DNA from 3 places in the Shewanella sp. K8 genome. Region 3 is predicted to be linked to each of the others. Evidence: riboswitches for the same ligand, from Rfam matches in the RefSeq annotation. Region 3 holds a riboswitch; each other region holds the start of a gene.

Region 1 (4,373 bases), on a different contig from region 3:
AAGGATTAATTATCCTGATAAAAACCCGCCTTGATGGCGGGTTTTTTTATGGGCGAATATCTAGTGCCGCGAAGCCAGCAGAATCAAACTTGCATTCAGCTCGGCGGATGCCGATGAATATCAATGGGCAATCGTATGGCAACTGTTTCCGAAAGTGGCATATGTGGCAAAGGAGCTACCTAAGATAAAGGAGATAAAGGAGCTGGGATTGGCAGAGAATTGCCGTGAGGAAGCCACTGCGAATATCAGTAGCTGGGGGAACCGAAATAGGTGAGCAGATAAACAAAAGCCAGCTCGATAAGCTGGCTTTGTGCAGGGCCGATAACGCGTGTTTATCAGTCTTCCAGGTTACCGCAGAAACGGTAGCCCTCGCCGTGGATGGTGGCGATGATTTCCGGTGTATCAGGCACACTTTCGAAGTGCTTACGAATACGACGGATAGTCACGTCAACAGTACGGTCGTGTGGCTTGAGCTCACGGCCGGTCATTTTCATCAGCAGCTCAGCGCGGCTGAGAATCTTGCCTGGGTTTTCCACAAAGTGCAGCATAGCGCGGAATTCGCTACGTGGCAGCTTGTAAGATTCACCCTGTGGGCTCACCAGAGAACGGCTGTTGATTTCCAGGCTCCAACCATTGAAACGATAGTATTCAACGGCAGCCTTTTCTTCAATTTCAGCGCCAGAGCTGTTGACTCGAGTCAGCAGGTTACGGGCACGAATGGTCAGTTCACGAGGGTTGAACGGCTTGGTGATGTAATCATCGGCACCGATCTCCAATCCAAGGATCTTGTCCACTTCGTTGTCACGGCCAGTAAGGAAGATGAGACCGATATTGTTGATTTCGCGCAATTCCCGCGCCAACAGCAAACCATTCTTACCTGGCAGGTTGATATCCATAACCACCAGGTTCACCTTGTTTTCCTGCAAGGCTTTGTGCATCTCTGCGCCATCATTGGCTTCGGTTACCACATAACCTTCTGCCTCGAAAATACTTCTCAGCGTGTTACGGGTAACGGCTTCATCTTCAACGATCAGAATGTGCGGGTTTTGCATGTTATTTACCTAATTAAATCAGTTTATCTAACCATGAGCGCGGGTGACGCTCCGCTATACTCTCTAAAACGCCAACATTCACAGGGTTCACGTAAGTGCTGTTCAAAACTGAAATGAAACGGCAACACACTTCATGATTAGCAAAAAGTATGCTCTCCACCCGGAGAGGCGCGAACTGTACTGTCTAGGATTCCCAGTGGCGGGATTTAGTTCCTGAAAGACATGGAAAATCCAGAAAATGTCATCTTAAAACCAGATTACATTTGGTACAGAGTCGTTATCGATAGAGACTTATGCTGTAGCGTAATGGCGCTAGCCGGGTCACACACTTAACTCTAAGCCTCTGTCGATACAATCCATTGTACTAGGATTGGGCATTTGTTAACAAATGAAATGTTAACAAATTAATGTTTAACTATGATCTATATCACAAGTTTTTACGTTACCTATTGAAAGATAAGCATTTTGTATTTTGTCTTACTGTGAGCTTGCTCACGGGGCTAGGGGAATGCAAAAGCCTTTGCTAGAATAAATCCGGTTCATTAGAGACAGATACTACAATGGATGCTGCATTTGAAAGTCTCTGGCAGTACTACCAGAGCGCATGCTTTTTATTGACTCAGTCGTTTTCTTCCGCTGTTCCTTTCGCTATTGTCACCGCCCATAATCCCCTTGGGCAAAAACTCACTTCTTGCCAAAACCGCCTTCTCGATCGGCAGCTACAACACGATATTGATAAGCTGGGCATTCCTTACCGGGCGATCATAGGCGCTGCCGATGATCTCAGTCATATGGAAAAAAGCTGGGCTCTGTTTCTGGATAAGGCCGCGGCAATCGAACTGGCATCAAAGTATCGCCAAAATGCCCTTTACTACGTTGATAGTGGGCTCTTGACCTTGGTGCCTTGCCTGAAAGGGGAGCGAGAGGTGGCGCTTGGACAGTTTGCTGCCAGGGCGCGCCTGGTCAGCGAGTTACCCGAGCTCAGTGACGGATGAGTTGAGGAAATTTCATCCTGCGCAAATTAGCATTGACTTCATAAGGACTTTATTGCTAATTTTTTCATCCCTTTCGCGAGAAAGGAACAGAAGAGGTGCGTTAACTAGGTAGTGAGTCAGAGGAGGCCAATTCTCCAATGACGGCTCATGAGGGAGATTAACGCCGAGGTCGGGATGCGTATTGGCTATGCTTCCGGTCGGTTGGTCAGGCTGAATCCTGGCGACTGTCACCTGGTTTTGGTGGAGAGCTTCTGGTGACGATCGCTGTTTCCCTGCTATAGGGTGCGTTATCTCTGCACCAGGCTCTTCGAACGTTATCTGTTCGGAGCTTAACTCATGAAATCTATTCTCGTTATCGACCTTTCCCTGTTACCTGCCTGTGGGGGAATGCGCTGATGTCTCTTGTTGTTGCCAAGTTTGGTGGTACCTCAGTTGCCGATTATCAGGCGATGAATCGCTGTGCCGATATAGTGCTTGGAAACCCGGCCACCCGTCTGGTTGTGGTCAGTGCATCCAGTGGCGTAACCAATCTGTTGGTGGAGCTGTCCCAGGCAGACATGGGGGATGAGCGCCGTCTCAAGCTATTGAAAGAGATAGCCACCATTCAATACGCAATTCTGGATAAACTTGGCAGACCGGCAGATGTTGCCGCGGCGCTGGATGCTTTGCTCAGCCGCATGGCAACGCTCAGTGCCAGGTTATTGCAGGCGCCGAGTCATGCTATGGTCGATGAGATCCTATCTTTGGGCGAACAGTGTTCTTCAGCGCTGTTTGCCGCGGTATTGAGAGAACGTGGTGCCAAGGCCAGCGCCTTTGATGTGCGCCAGGTGATGCGTACCGATAGCCATTTCGGTAAGGCCGAGCCACAAATCGCCGAGTTGAAGCGACTGGCGACAGAGAAATTGCAACCTTTGCTTGAGCAGCAACTGCTGGTGACCCAGGGCTTTATCGGCGCCGATGCCGATGGCCGAACCACTACGCTTGGGCGTGGTGGCAGCGATTATTCTGCGGCCCTTTTGGCTGAGGCGCTGGAAGCCGATGCGGTCGAGATCTGGACCGATGTAGAAGGGATTTACACCACGGATCCCCGACTGGCTCCCAACGCCAGGCCTATCGCAGAAATCAGTTTTAATGAGGCGGCAGAGATGGCTACTTTCGGTGCCAAGGTGTTGCACCCTGCCACCATCTTGCCGGCGGTGCGTCAACAGATCCAGGTGTTTGTCGGCTCCAGTCGGGCACCGGAAAAAGGTGGCACCTGGATCCGTCACCAAGTGGAAGATGAGCCGGTATTCAGGGCCGTTGCGGTGAGACGAGATCAGACCCTACTTAACTTGCACAGTTTGCAGATGTTGCATGCCCAGGGCTTTTTGGCAGAGACCTTTGCCGTGTTGGCGCGGCACAAGATCAGTGTCGATCTCATTACCACCTCAGAGGTGAACGTGTCGCTGACGCTGGACAAAACGGGCTCAGATTCGGCCGGCAAGGGGCTTCTGACCGAAGCCCTGCTGCAGGAATTGTCGCAAAACTGCCGTGTGCGGGTGGAAGATAAGCTGGCTCTGGTGGCCATCATAGGCAACAAGATAGCCACTACTGCCGGGATCTGTCGCCGGGTATTTGAAGTGCTCGAACCCCACAACGTCAGGATGATCTGTCAGGGCGCCAGTCCGCACAATCTTTGTGTCTTGGTGTCGGAAGCCGAAGCCGGTGATGTTGTTGCCGCTTTGCATCGTAACCTGTTTGAAGGGGCTCAGGATGCAGCTTGAACATCTGCCGGTTGGGGAGCTGGCTGCCGGCCAGCCCTTGACCATACCTGTTTATCGCTTCAAAGGTACCAGCGATGCGGCGCCCAGCGTCTATATTCAGGCCAATGTGCATGGCGCCGAGGTGCAGGGCAATGCGGTGATTTTGCAATTGCTGCAGTACTTCAAGGCTCATCCGCCTCTGGGAGATATCACCCTGGTGCCTCTGGCCAACCCCTTGGGGATTAACCAGAAAAGCGGTGAGTTTACCTTGGGCCGTTTCGATCCCATCACAGGTATCAACTGGAACCGAGCCTATCTGGATCAGGCTGTCCACCTGGATGACTGGTATCTGCAGCATAGTGAGCTGCCGGAGCCAGCACTGTTTGACGCTTTTCGTCGTCTTCTTATTGCCAACTGTGAACAGGCATTGGCCAATCCCTGGGGAGTGACGACCGGGCAGAGATTGGCGCTCAATCTGCAAAAACTGGCGCACGGCGCTGACATAGTGCTGGATCTGCACACCGGCCCCAAGTCCTGTAAACATCTCTATTGCCCCGAATATGAGCTGTCCGCTGCCGGCTACT
Region 2 (4,373 bases), on a different contig from region 3:
CAGGACGCCATTCACTATGCCGGCTGGGTGAGCCTGTTTACCCTGCATGTGCTGTGGCCGTTTCTGTGGATCTGGGCCACACTCTGGCGCGAGGACAGGGGCTGGGGCTTTGACAAAATCCAACAGGAGCAGCAATCACTGCACCATGAAACCGTACTCTTGGCGCAGCAGTTGGAGCTATTGAGTGAAAAAGTCGCCGCCCTGGAAGCCCAAAAGCATGCCGCCACAGAGGCCCTTGCAGCGCCGAGTGCCCAAGTTCAAGTCCAAAGCCAAGCCCAAACGTCTTCAGAAGAGCCCGCAGTCAATCCCAAACCCACCAGCGGCGTGGACTTGGATACGGCAGCAGACTCGGCCGACATTCCAGGTACAGATAATCAGACCCAGAGCAATAACAAGAATGAGGAGAACAGATAAATGGATCTCTTACTTATCCTCACTTATACCGCCATCTGCGTCGCCATCTTCAAGATTTTCCGCATCCCGCTCAACAAGTGGAGCGTGCCTACTGCCGTGCTCGGCGGAGTAGTACTGATAGGCACCTTGATTTTGTTGATGAACTACAACCATCCCCATACTGCCATGGGCAGCCAGATGTATGTCACCACCCCGCTGATCCCCTCGGTGCGCGGCAAGGTCATAGAAGTGCCCGTCATCCCCAACAAACTGCTGAAGGAGGGCGAGCTGCTGTTCCGGGTCGATCCGACTCCTTATCAGACAGAAGTCACCCGGCTGGAGGCCAGCCTGGAGCAGGCCAAACAGGCGGTATTGGGGCTGGACGCCGCCTATAAGGCCGCCGAGGCCAGTCGCATCAAGGCCGAGGCCGAACGGGACAGAACCCAACTGGAATATGAGCGCTACCGCCGCGGTTTTGAAAAAGGCGCCTTTACCCGCGCCGATGTCGACAACCGTCATCAGTATTATCTCGGCGCCCAGGCCTCAGTAGAGGCGGCCGAGGCCGAAGCCCGGCGCGCCAAGCTGGCACTGGAAGCCGAGTATCAGGGGCAAAACACCCAGGTGGCCGAAATTGCCGCCATGTTGGAAAAAGCCAGATTCAATCTGGAAGAAACCAGCATGCGCGCCCCCTCAGACGGTTATGTGACCCAGTTGACCCTGAGACCGGGAATGATGGTGGTGCCCATGCCCCTCAGGCCTGTGATGACCTTTGTCCATCAAGAGGAGCGCTTTTTTGTCGGCGCCTTTAGGCAAAACTCGCTGCTGCGGCTGAAACCCGGTTTCAAGGCCGAGCTGATCTTCCGCGCCCTGCCGGGCAAGGTGTTTCAAGCCGAAGTGGTCGAAGTGCTGCCAGCCATAGGTGAATCTCAGGTGCAGGCGCAGGGGCAGCTCTATGGCTCGTCACAGATTCGCCTCAACGGCCGGCCACTGGTCAAACTCAAGCCGCTGGATGATCTGAGTCAGTATCATTTGCCACTGGGCACCAATGTGGAGATCGCCATCTATTCCGATAGCTTTGAGCATGTATCAATCATGCGTAAAGTCTTGATAAGGATGAAAAGCTGGCAGAACTATCTCTATCTGGATCACTGATACTCCTTATCGTCACGCAAGCCCTGTAAAAGTAAAAAGCCCCCGGGGGGAAACTCCCGGGGCTTTTTTGGTATCCCATCTCAGCCTCAGCCGATGGCGGCCTCGGGGGCCGCCTGGAAGCGCCTGGCGTGATAGAGGCAGAAGAGTGCAAACCAAGCGGCACTCACCAGGAAACCGGCCAGGGTGGAATGCAGCAGCCCCATGGCCAGATACCCCAGCGCCGCCCCGAAGGCGACGGTCAGGGCATAAGGCAACTGGGTCAGCACATGATCTATATGGTGACAGCCGGCGCCGGTGGCCGACAAAATACTGGTACTGGAGATGGGCGAGCTGTGATCGCCAAACACAGCGCCGGCCAGCACAGCCGACAACATGGGCAGCAGGAGTTGGATATCGCTGGCGGCGGCCATATCACCGGCGAGTGGCAACATGATACCAAAAGTGCCCCAGCTGGTGCCTGTGGCAAAAGCCATTGCACAGGAGAGCACAAACACCACCACAGGCAGCAGCCCTGTGGGCAGGTTGCCGTTGGCCAGGCTGGCGAGATATTTGCCGGTTTCCATGTCACGCACCACGGCGCCTATGGTCCAGGCAAACAGCAGTATGTTGATCGCCGGCAACATGGCCATAACGCCTCTGGGGGCGGCGCGCAGCCAAGTGGATATCCCAAGACCGAGACGCAGAGCCAACAGGCCGGACACCGCCAGGCTGCAAAGGGCGCCATAAACCAAAGACGAACCCACATTGGTATGTTCAAAGGCGCCCAGCACACTGAAGGCCTGACCATTGGCGGCCAATACCTGAGCCCCGGAGTCCAGCATGAAATAGATACTCGCCGCCGTCAGTGTCACTATCGGCAACACCATATCCAGCATGCCGCCGCGGCTGTCGGCCGGGGCTTCCATATCCAGCCCTATTGGCCGGCCCTTGGATTCATCCCAGAGCTTGCCTTCGAGCGCCCGCTGCTCATGCTGTCGCATCGGCCCAATATCCAGTTGGAAGGCGATGACTACCACCACCATGATCAGGGTAAATACCGCATAGAGATTCATGGGGATCATCTGCACAAAAGCGGCGATCGGGCTCTGCTCTGTCACCCCATGGGCCACGAGTATGCCGCCCACCAGGGCGATGATATAGGCCCCCCAGGAGGAGATGGGCATCAATACGCACACGGGTGCCGCGGTTGAGTCCAGCAGATAGGCCAACTTAGCGCGGGAGATCTGGAATCTGTCGGTCACAGGGCGACAAATGGGCCCCACCGACAAGCTGTGGAAGAAGTCGTCAATAAAGAAGGCAAACACCATCAAGCCGGTGAGCGACTTGGCACTCTTGCGGCTCTGGCAACGTCTGGCGGCCCATTCGGCAAAGGCACGGGTCGCCCCCGAGGCGGTCATCAAGCTGATAAGCCCACCCAGCAGCAGCATAAACAGCAGCATATTCAGGTTATCGCTGTTGGGAGCACCATCGACCCAGAAGATTTTCAGCACACAGTCAAACAGGTAGCGCAGCGATTGCAGCGGTGAAAACTGCTGTAACATCAGGCTGCCGGCGACTATGCCAACCCCGAGGGAGAGCAGTACTCTACGGGTGATGATCGCCAGCGCAACCGCCAGCAGAGGAGGAACTATGGACCAGGGAGAGTCCGCAAAATGCATGATATTCATGATCTCTTTACACCAAAGAAGGTGGAGATCTACCGATAGGATCGAAGAAACTCAGACCAAGGAGGGCAGAAACTTCTCAGCTCCTTCAGGTAGCGCTCCATAGTGGATGACTATGGCAGTCCTGCACCTGTTAGATACAGAACCAGCAGCTAGGTTTGATGACCTGGCTACTTCGGCGCCGACTCCTTTCCCCGGGCCTCAAAGGCATCACCCTCTTCCCGGTTACTCTTAGGCAGCGCGCCTCTACTCAAAGGTATTCGACTGGCATTCTAACTATCACGACCCCAATAGCAAGCCAGATTGTGCCTCTGGCGGTAAATATCCCGCCCGGTTGGCATTAAGCCTTTGGCAAGTGACTCATGTCTGGGCTCGCAAATGCCAGCTCCGGCTGTTGACGGCAACCACAGCTGCACCTAGGATCGCCCTCCCCTACCGCGACACTGAAATAACAATTAAAGGTGTGCAAATGACTCTGTTACAACGTTTTTGTGTGGCACTCTGTGCCTTGTTCTCCAGCCATTCCATGGCAACCCCCCGCCCGGGCACCTATACTGCTGCAAGGTGCCATGGATGTCGAAGTCGACACCCTGGTTCAGGCCCTGAAAGACCCCAAACAGACAACTCTTGGTTCCTGGACTTTCTGGCAAGGCACTGTGGATGGCTATCCTGTCATAGTGTCCCGTACTGAAATAGGTATGGCCAATGCCGCCGCCTCCACCACACTGGCGATAGAAAAATTTCAACCCGGTTTTATCATCAACCAGGGCACCTCCGGCGGCCACGACCCGGCGCTGCACCGCGGCGACATAGTATTGGGGAAATACAGCTTCAATATGGGTTCCTATCGCAGCGATCTACACCCCAAAGGCCAAGGCATAGATCCCAAACGCTGGCATAACTTCGATGTCACCATGCGTTTGCGTCAGGATGGCAAGCTGGTGGAACACAAGCGCTTTGATGCCGATCCCAAGCTGCTGGCTCTGGGACAACAACTGGCGTCAGCTTATCGCCATGGCAAGGTAGTGACCGGCGTGATCGGCAGTGCCGATGAGTGGAACCGCGAAGTCGACCGCATCGAGTGGCTGCACCAAACTTATCAAACCTCGGCCGAAGAGATGGAAACCGCTGCGGCCGCCCTGGTTGCCAAGGCCTATGCGATCC
Region 3 (4,373 bases):
CGTGGGTTAAGGCGGTCAATCTCGGAGTATTGTCTGTCAGTTGCGTTTCATCGGCGTAGGCGCTGCAGGCCACAAGGCTGATAAACAGCAGTTTTGCGGCGGGGAAAGAGGGTTTCATCTGTTGTGGCTACCTTGTCATTATTCTTTTGGGGAAAAGTCACAGCTATCAGTAAAAAGATATGAACATCAGTATATATTCACTACTTTTTTACCAAAGAGTTACAGATATCCATAATACAAAAAGGTATCTGAGGCCGACGGGATACATGGCTGTGTGCTGATGTCCATAAAAGTTAACCCAGTAAAAATGTAAATGCCAAGGCGTAATTGTAAGGCTTTTTAACAGATGCCAGACGTCTATCAGACATAAAAAAGCCCCGACACTGTCGAGGCTTAAGTAAATAGATGCCTGATTAGATCAGGAAATCATCCATTGAACGACCTTTGTCTACTTCGTTCTTGAATACAGTTGGCATACGGCCTTGACCGGTCCAAGTAATAGTTTCACCATCTACAACGATTTTGTATTTTGGTGGGCGAGGAGCACGCTTCTTGGGAGCAGCCTTGGCGGCAGCAACATTACCCAGATCTTCAACAGACAGGCCAACGGCTTCCATCTGCTTACGGATATCTTCTATTTTAGAAAGACGTTCAGCTTGTGCCTTTTCTTCTTCCTTGGCTTCCTCTTCACGATCAATAATGATCTTATCCAATTTGGCAGCCAGATCGCGCAGATCTGCAACGCTCAACTCTTTTACTGCGGCCTTAAAACGACGACCGTGAGTCAATATATCAAGAAAATCGCTCATAAGTATTTTGGTCCCACGCTAATTTATAAATTGGGTTATGGTGAACATCGCTATAAATAATAGAAACTATAAGAGTCTGGATCAAATATTTTTACGCCAATTGACATTAATTTCTTTATTTAACTCAATTCTACGACCATGAAAGTTGCCAAGTGTTCAAAAAACTGGCCTTAAAGTGTGACAGAAGTGACAAACGAGCGTTTAAGTTGCTGTTGACGTTAACGTCAACAGCACGTAAAGTTGAGCCATCCTGTACTGATGGCCCTGGTATCATCGGTACGCAACCCACATTAGATACAAGGTGTAGGAAGGAAACCCTATGAAAGTATTGGTGCCAGTAAAACGTGTGGTCGATGCCAATGTGAAGGTCAGGGTCAAGGCCGACAACACAGGCGTTGAAACAGCCAACCTGAAAATGGCGTTGAATCCATTTTGTGAGATTGCGGTAGAAGAAGCCGTGCGTCTGAAAGAAGCCGGCAGTGCTTCTGAAGTTGTCGTTGTCAGCATAGGTCCCAAGGCGGCACAGGAGCAGCTGCGTACCGCACTGGCTCTGGGTGCCGACCGTGCCATTCACATCGAAACCGATGAAGAGCTGGTGCCCCTTTCTATTGCCAAACTGCTCAAGGCGGTGCAGGACAAGGAACAGGCGCAACTTATTCTGCTCGGTAAGCAGTCCATCGACGGCGATAACAACCAGACAGGACAGATGCTGGCGGCGCTCGCCGGTATGCCTCAGGCAACCTTTGCATCTGAAGTGAAGCTGGAAGGCGAAACTCTGCTGGTCACCCGGGAAGTGGATGGCGGCTTACAGACTCTGTCCATGCCTCTGCCTGCCGTGGTCACCGCAGATCTGCGTCTGAATGAGCCCCGCTATGCTTCTTTGCCCAATATCATGAAAGCCAAGCGCAAGCCGCTGGAGACCATGAGCATTGATGACCTGGGAGTGGCGCTCAAGCAGCACGTACAGGTGTTGGACGTAGCAACGCCGGCCAGCCGTCAGGCGGGTGTGATGGTGGCTTCCGTTGAGGAGCTGGTGGACAAGTTGAAAAACGAAGCGAAGGTGATCTAAATGGCCGTATTAGTAATAGCAGAACACGATAATACCAGCCTGAAACAGGACACAGCCAAAGTTGTCGCCGCAGCCAAAGCCATAGGGGGAGATATTCACCTCTTGGTTGCCGGTCAGGATTGTAAGGCCGCCGCCGATGCTGCCGCCAAGCTTGAAGGCGTCAGTAAAGTACTGCTGGCCGATAACCCTGCCTATGGTGCTCATCTTGCCGACAATATTGGTGAACTCATCTTGTCTCTGAGTGGCGACTACAGCCACATTCTGGCTGCAGCTTCAAGCCAGGGTAAGGACATACTGCCAAGAGTGGCGGCTTTGCTGGATGTGGCTCAGCTTTCTGAGATCACCAAGGTGATTGATGCCGATACTTTTGTCCGTCCCGTCTATGCCGGTAACGCCATGGCGACCGTTAAGAGTCTGGACGATAAGAAAGTGGCCACAGTACGCGCCAGCGCCTTCGACGCCGTTGCCGAGACAGGCTCAGCTGAAATCAATCAGCTCGATAGCGTCTTTGACGCCAAGAGCAGCTTTGTATCCCAGAGCCTGACCGAGTCGGCTCGTCCGGAGCTTGGCAGCGCCAGAGTCATTGTTTCCGGTGGTCGCGGTATGGGTAGTGGCGAAAACTTTGCCATGCTGGAAGCATTGGCCGATAAGCTTGGCGCCGCCGTAGGTGCATCGCGGGCAGCAGTGGATGCCGGCTTTGTTCCCAACGACCTGCAGGTTGGCCAGACGGGTAAAATCGTGGCGCCAGAGCTTTATATCGCTGTGGGTATCTCCGGGGCGATTCAACATCTAGCCGGTATGAAGGACTCAAAAGTCATTGTGGCCATCAATAAAGATCCTGAAGCGCCTATCTTCCAGGTTGCCGATTATGGCTTGGAAGCTGACCTGTTTGATGTTGTGCCTAAATTGAACGAGTTGATTTAATCTGTGATCTAGGTCACGATAGGCGGCTTTGGGGTAGCATCCTCAAAGCCGCCTATGTTTTTATGTGCCTCACGCCTGACATCAGGCGTCCTGAGAAGTAGAGGCGCACTAAATATCAGTAGCGGTAAGCAGGGTGATTCCGTTTATGTATCGCGAAAGGATTTGGTGCCGAAGTGGTTGCGACTTATCAAGGTCCACCGCTGGGGCTGTTACCAAATAGGGGCAGCACTGCCATAGTATATTCTGTCGGGATGACAGATTGATGTTACTATGGAGCGCTACTGAAAGGACAGGTGCTACTCGGTATGCCATTGCCTTTTCCCACCAGTTCAGTTGCCCTCCATTCGTATTTAACGAAGAACAAGACTCAATGACACTAACAAGTTATGCCGATTCGGCACTCTCTTTGTTGCCGCCGGTTGTGGCAATTTTATTGGCGATCCTCACCCGTCGGGTGCTGTTATCGCTGGGACTGGGGATATTGATTGGAGCCCTGTTGCTCAATCAATGGTCGGTATTGGACACCGGGGTTTATCTGGGGCAAAGGGTGCTTTCCCTGGTATGGGACGATGGCGCTTTCAATGCCTGGAACCTGTATATTCTGGGGTTCCTGGTGCTGCTGGGGATGATCACTGCGCTGATCACCGTCAGTGGCTCGGCCAGAGCCTTTGCCAACTGGGCCAGACAGCATATCCGTAATCGCCGTGATGCCAAGCTGCTGACCATGTTTCTCGGCTGTGCGGTGTTTATCGATGACTACTTCAACAGCCTGGTGGTGGGCAGTATCGCTAGGCCTCTGACCGACAGATATTATATCTCCCGCTCCAAACTGGCGTATCTTTTGGATTCTACCGCGGCGCCCGTGTGCGTTATCTCGCCGGTGTCCAGTTGGGGCGCCTATATTATCGCCCTTATCGGCGGCATTCTCACCGCCCACGGGTTTACCGAGACCGGACATCTGAGCGCTTTCGTGCAGATGATCCCGATGAACTTCTATGCCCTGTTTGCCCTGGCGCTCTTGCTGTGCGTCACCTTTATGGAGCTGGATATCGGCGCCATGCGCAAACACGAGCTCAACGCCCGCAAGGGCAATCTCTATGATGAGTCCAAGGGGCTGCCACCCGGCGCCAATGCCGATCTGCCCGAGGCGGAAACCGGCCAGGTGCACGGCCTGTTCCTGCCCATAGGTGTCTTGGTGGTGGCGACCTTCTATTTTATGGTTTCCAGTGGTGCCGATGCCCTGGCGGCAGAAAGCCTGCCTTTCAGTATCATAGGTGCCTTCGAGAAAACCGATGTGGGCTCATCTCTGTTCTTTGGTGCTTCCATCGGTCTGGTGGTGACGCTGCTGCTGGCCTTTATCCAGAAGATTGAAGCCAAGATGATCCTCAAGGCACTCACCTCGGGTGCCCGTTCCATGTTGCCGGCCATCTATATTCTGATGTTTGCCTGGACCATAGCCGGGATCATAGGCTCACTGGAAACCGGCAAGTTTATGGCCAGCCTCGCCAGTGGCAATATTCCCTTTGCCTTGTTGCCGGCCGTGCTGTTTATTTTGGCTGGGCTTACCGCCT

Evidence for each region. A riboswitch is a leader RNA that binds a small molecule or an ion and turns the genes downstream of it on or off. The one in region 3 is predicted to bind lysine.
Region 1: linked by a shared signal. The riboswitch ahead of lysC (lysine-sensitive aspartokinase 3) and the one ahead of ON072_RS05000 (Na+/H+ antiporter NhaC family protein) in region 3 are both predicted to bind lysine.
Region 2: linked by a shared signal. The riboswitch ahead of ON072_RS12715 (Na+/H+ antiporter NhaC family protein) and the one ahead of ON072_RS05000 (Na+/H+ antiporter NhaC family protein) in region 3 are both predicted to bind lysine.

What each region holds. Positions count from the first base shown of each region.
Region 1 is NZ_JAPEHY010000017.1:86,077-90,449, forward strand. Features, by position in the region: gene fusA (elongation factor G) at 1-2, shown strand, start outside; gene arcA (two-component system response regulator ArcA) at 336-1,052, opposite strand; gene ON072_RS11070 (DUF3293 domain-containing protein) at 1,613-2,047, shown strand; lysine riboswitch at 2,130-2,306, shown strand; gene lysC (lysine-sensitive aspartokinase 3) at 2,443-3,810, shown strand; gene ON072_RS11080 (succinylglutamate desuccinylase/aspartoacylase family protein) at 3,800-4,373, shown strand, end outside.
Region 2 is NZ_JAPEHY010000021.1:78,198-82,570, forward strand. Features, by position in the region: partial or broken gene ON072_RS12705 (DUF3302 domain-containing protein) at 1-115, shown strand, start outside; gene ON072_RS12710 (HlyD family secretion protein) at 415-1,545, shown strand; gene ON072_RS12715 (Na+/H+ antiporter NhaC family protein) at 1,632-3,212, opposite strand; lysine riboswitch at 3,295-3,466, opposite strand; gene ON072_RS12720 (5'-methylthioadenosine/S-adenosylhomocysteine nucleosidase) at 3,713-4,373, shown strand, end outside.
Region 3 is NZ_JAPEHY010000006.1:70,378-74,750, reverse strand. Features, by position in the region: gene ON072_RS05020 (amidohydrolase family protein) at 1-118, opposite strand, end outside; gene ON072_RS05015 (H-NS histone family protein) at 414-809, opposite strand; gene ON072_RS05010 (electron transfer flavoprotein subunit beta/FixA family protein) at 1,129-1,878, shown strand; gene ON072_RS05005 (electron transfer flavoprotein subunit alpha/FixB family protein) at 1,879-2,802, shown strand; lysine riboswitch at 2,893-3,091, shown strand; gene ON072_RS05000 (Na+/H+ antiporter NhaC family protein) at 3,173-4,373, shown strand, end outside.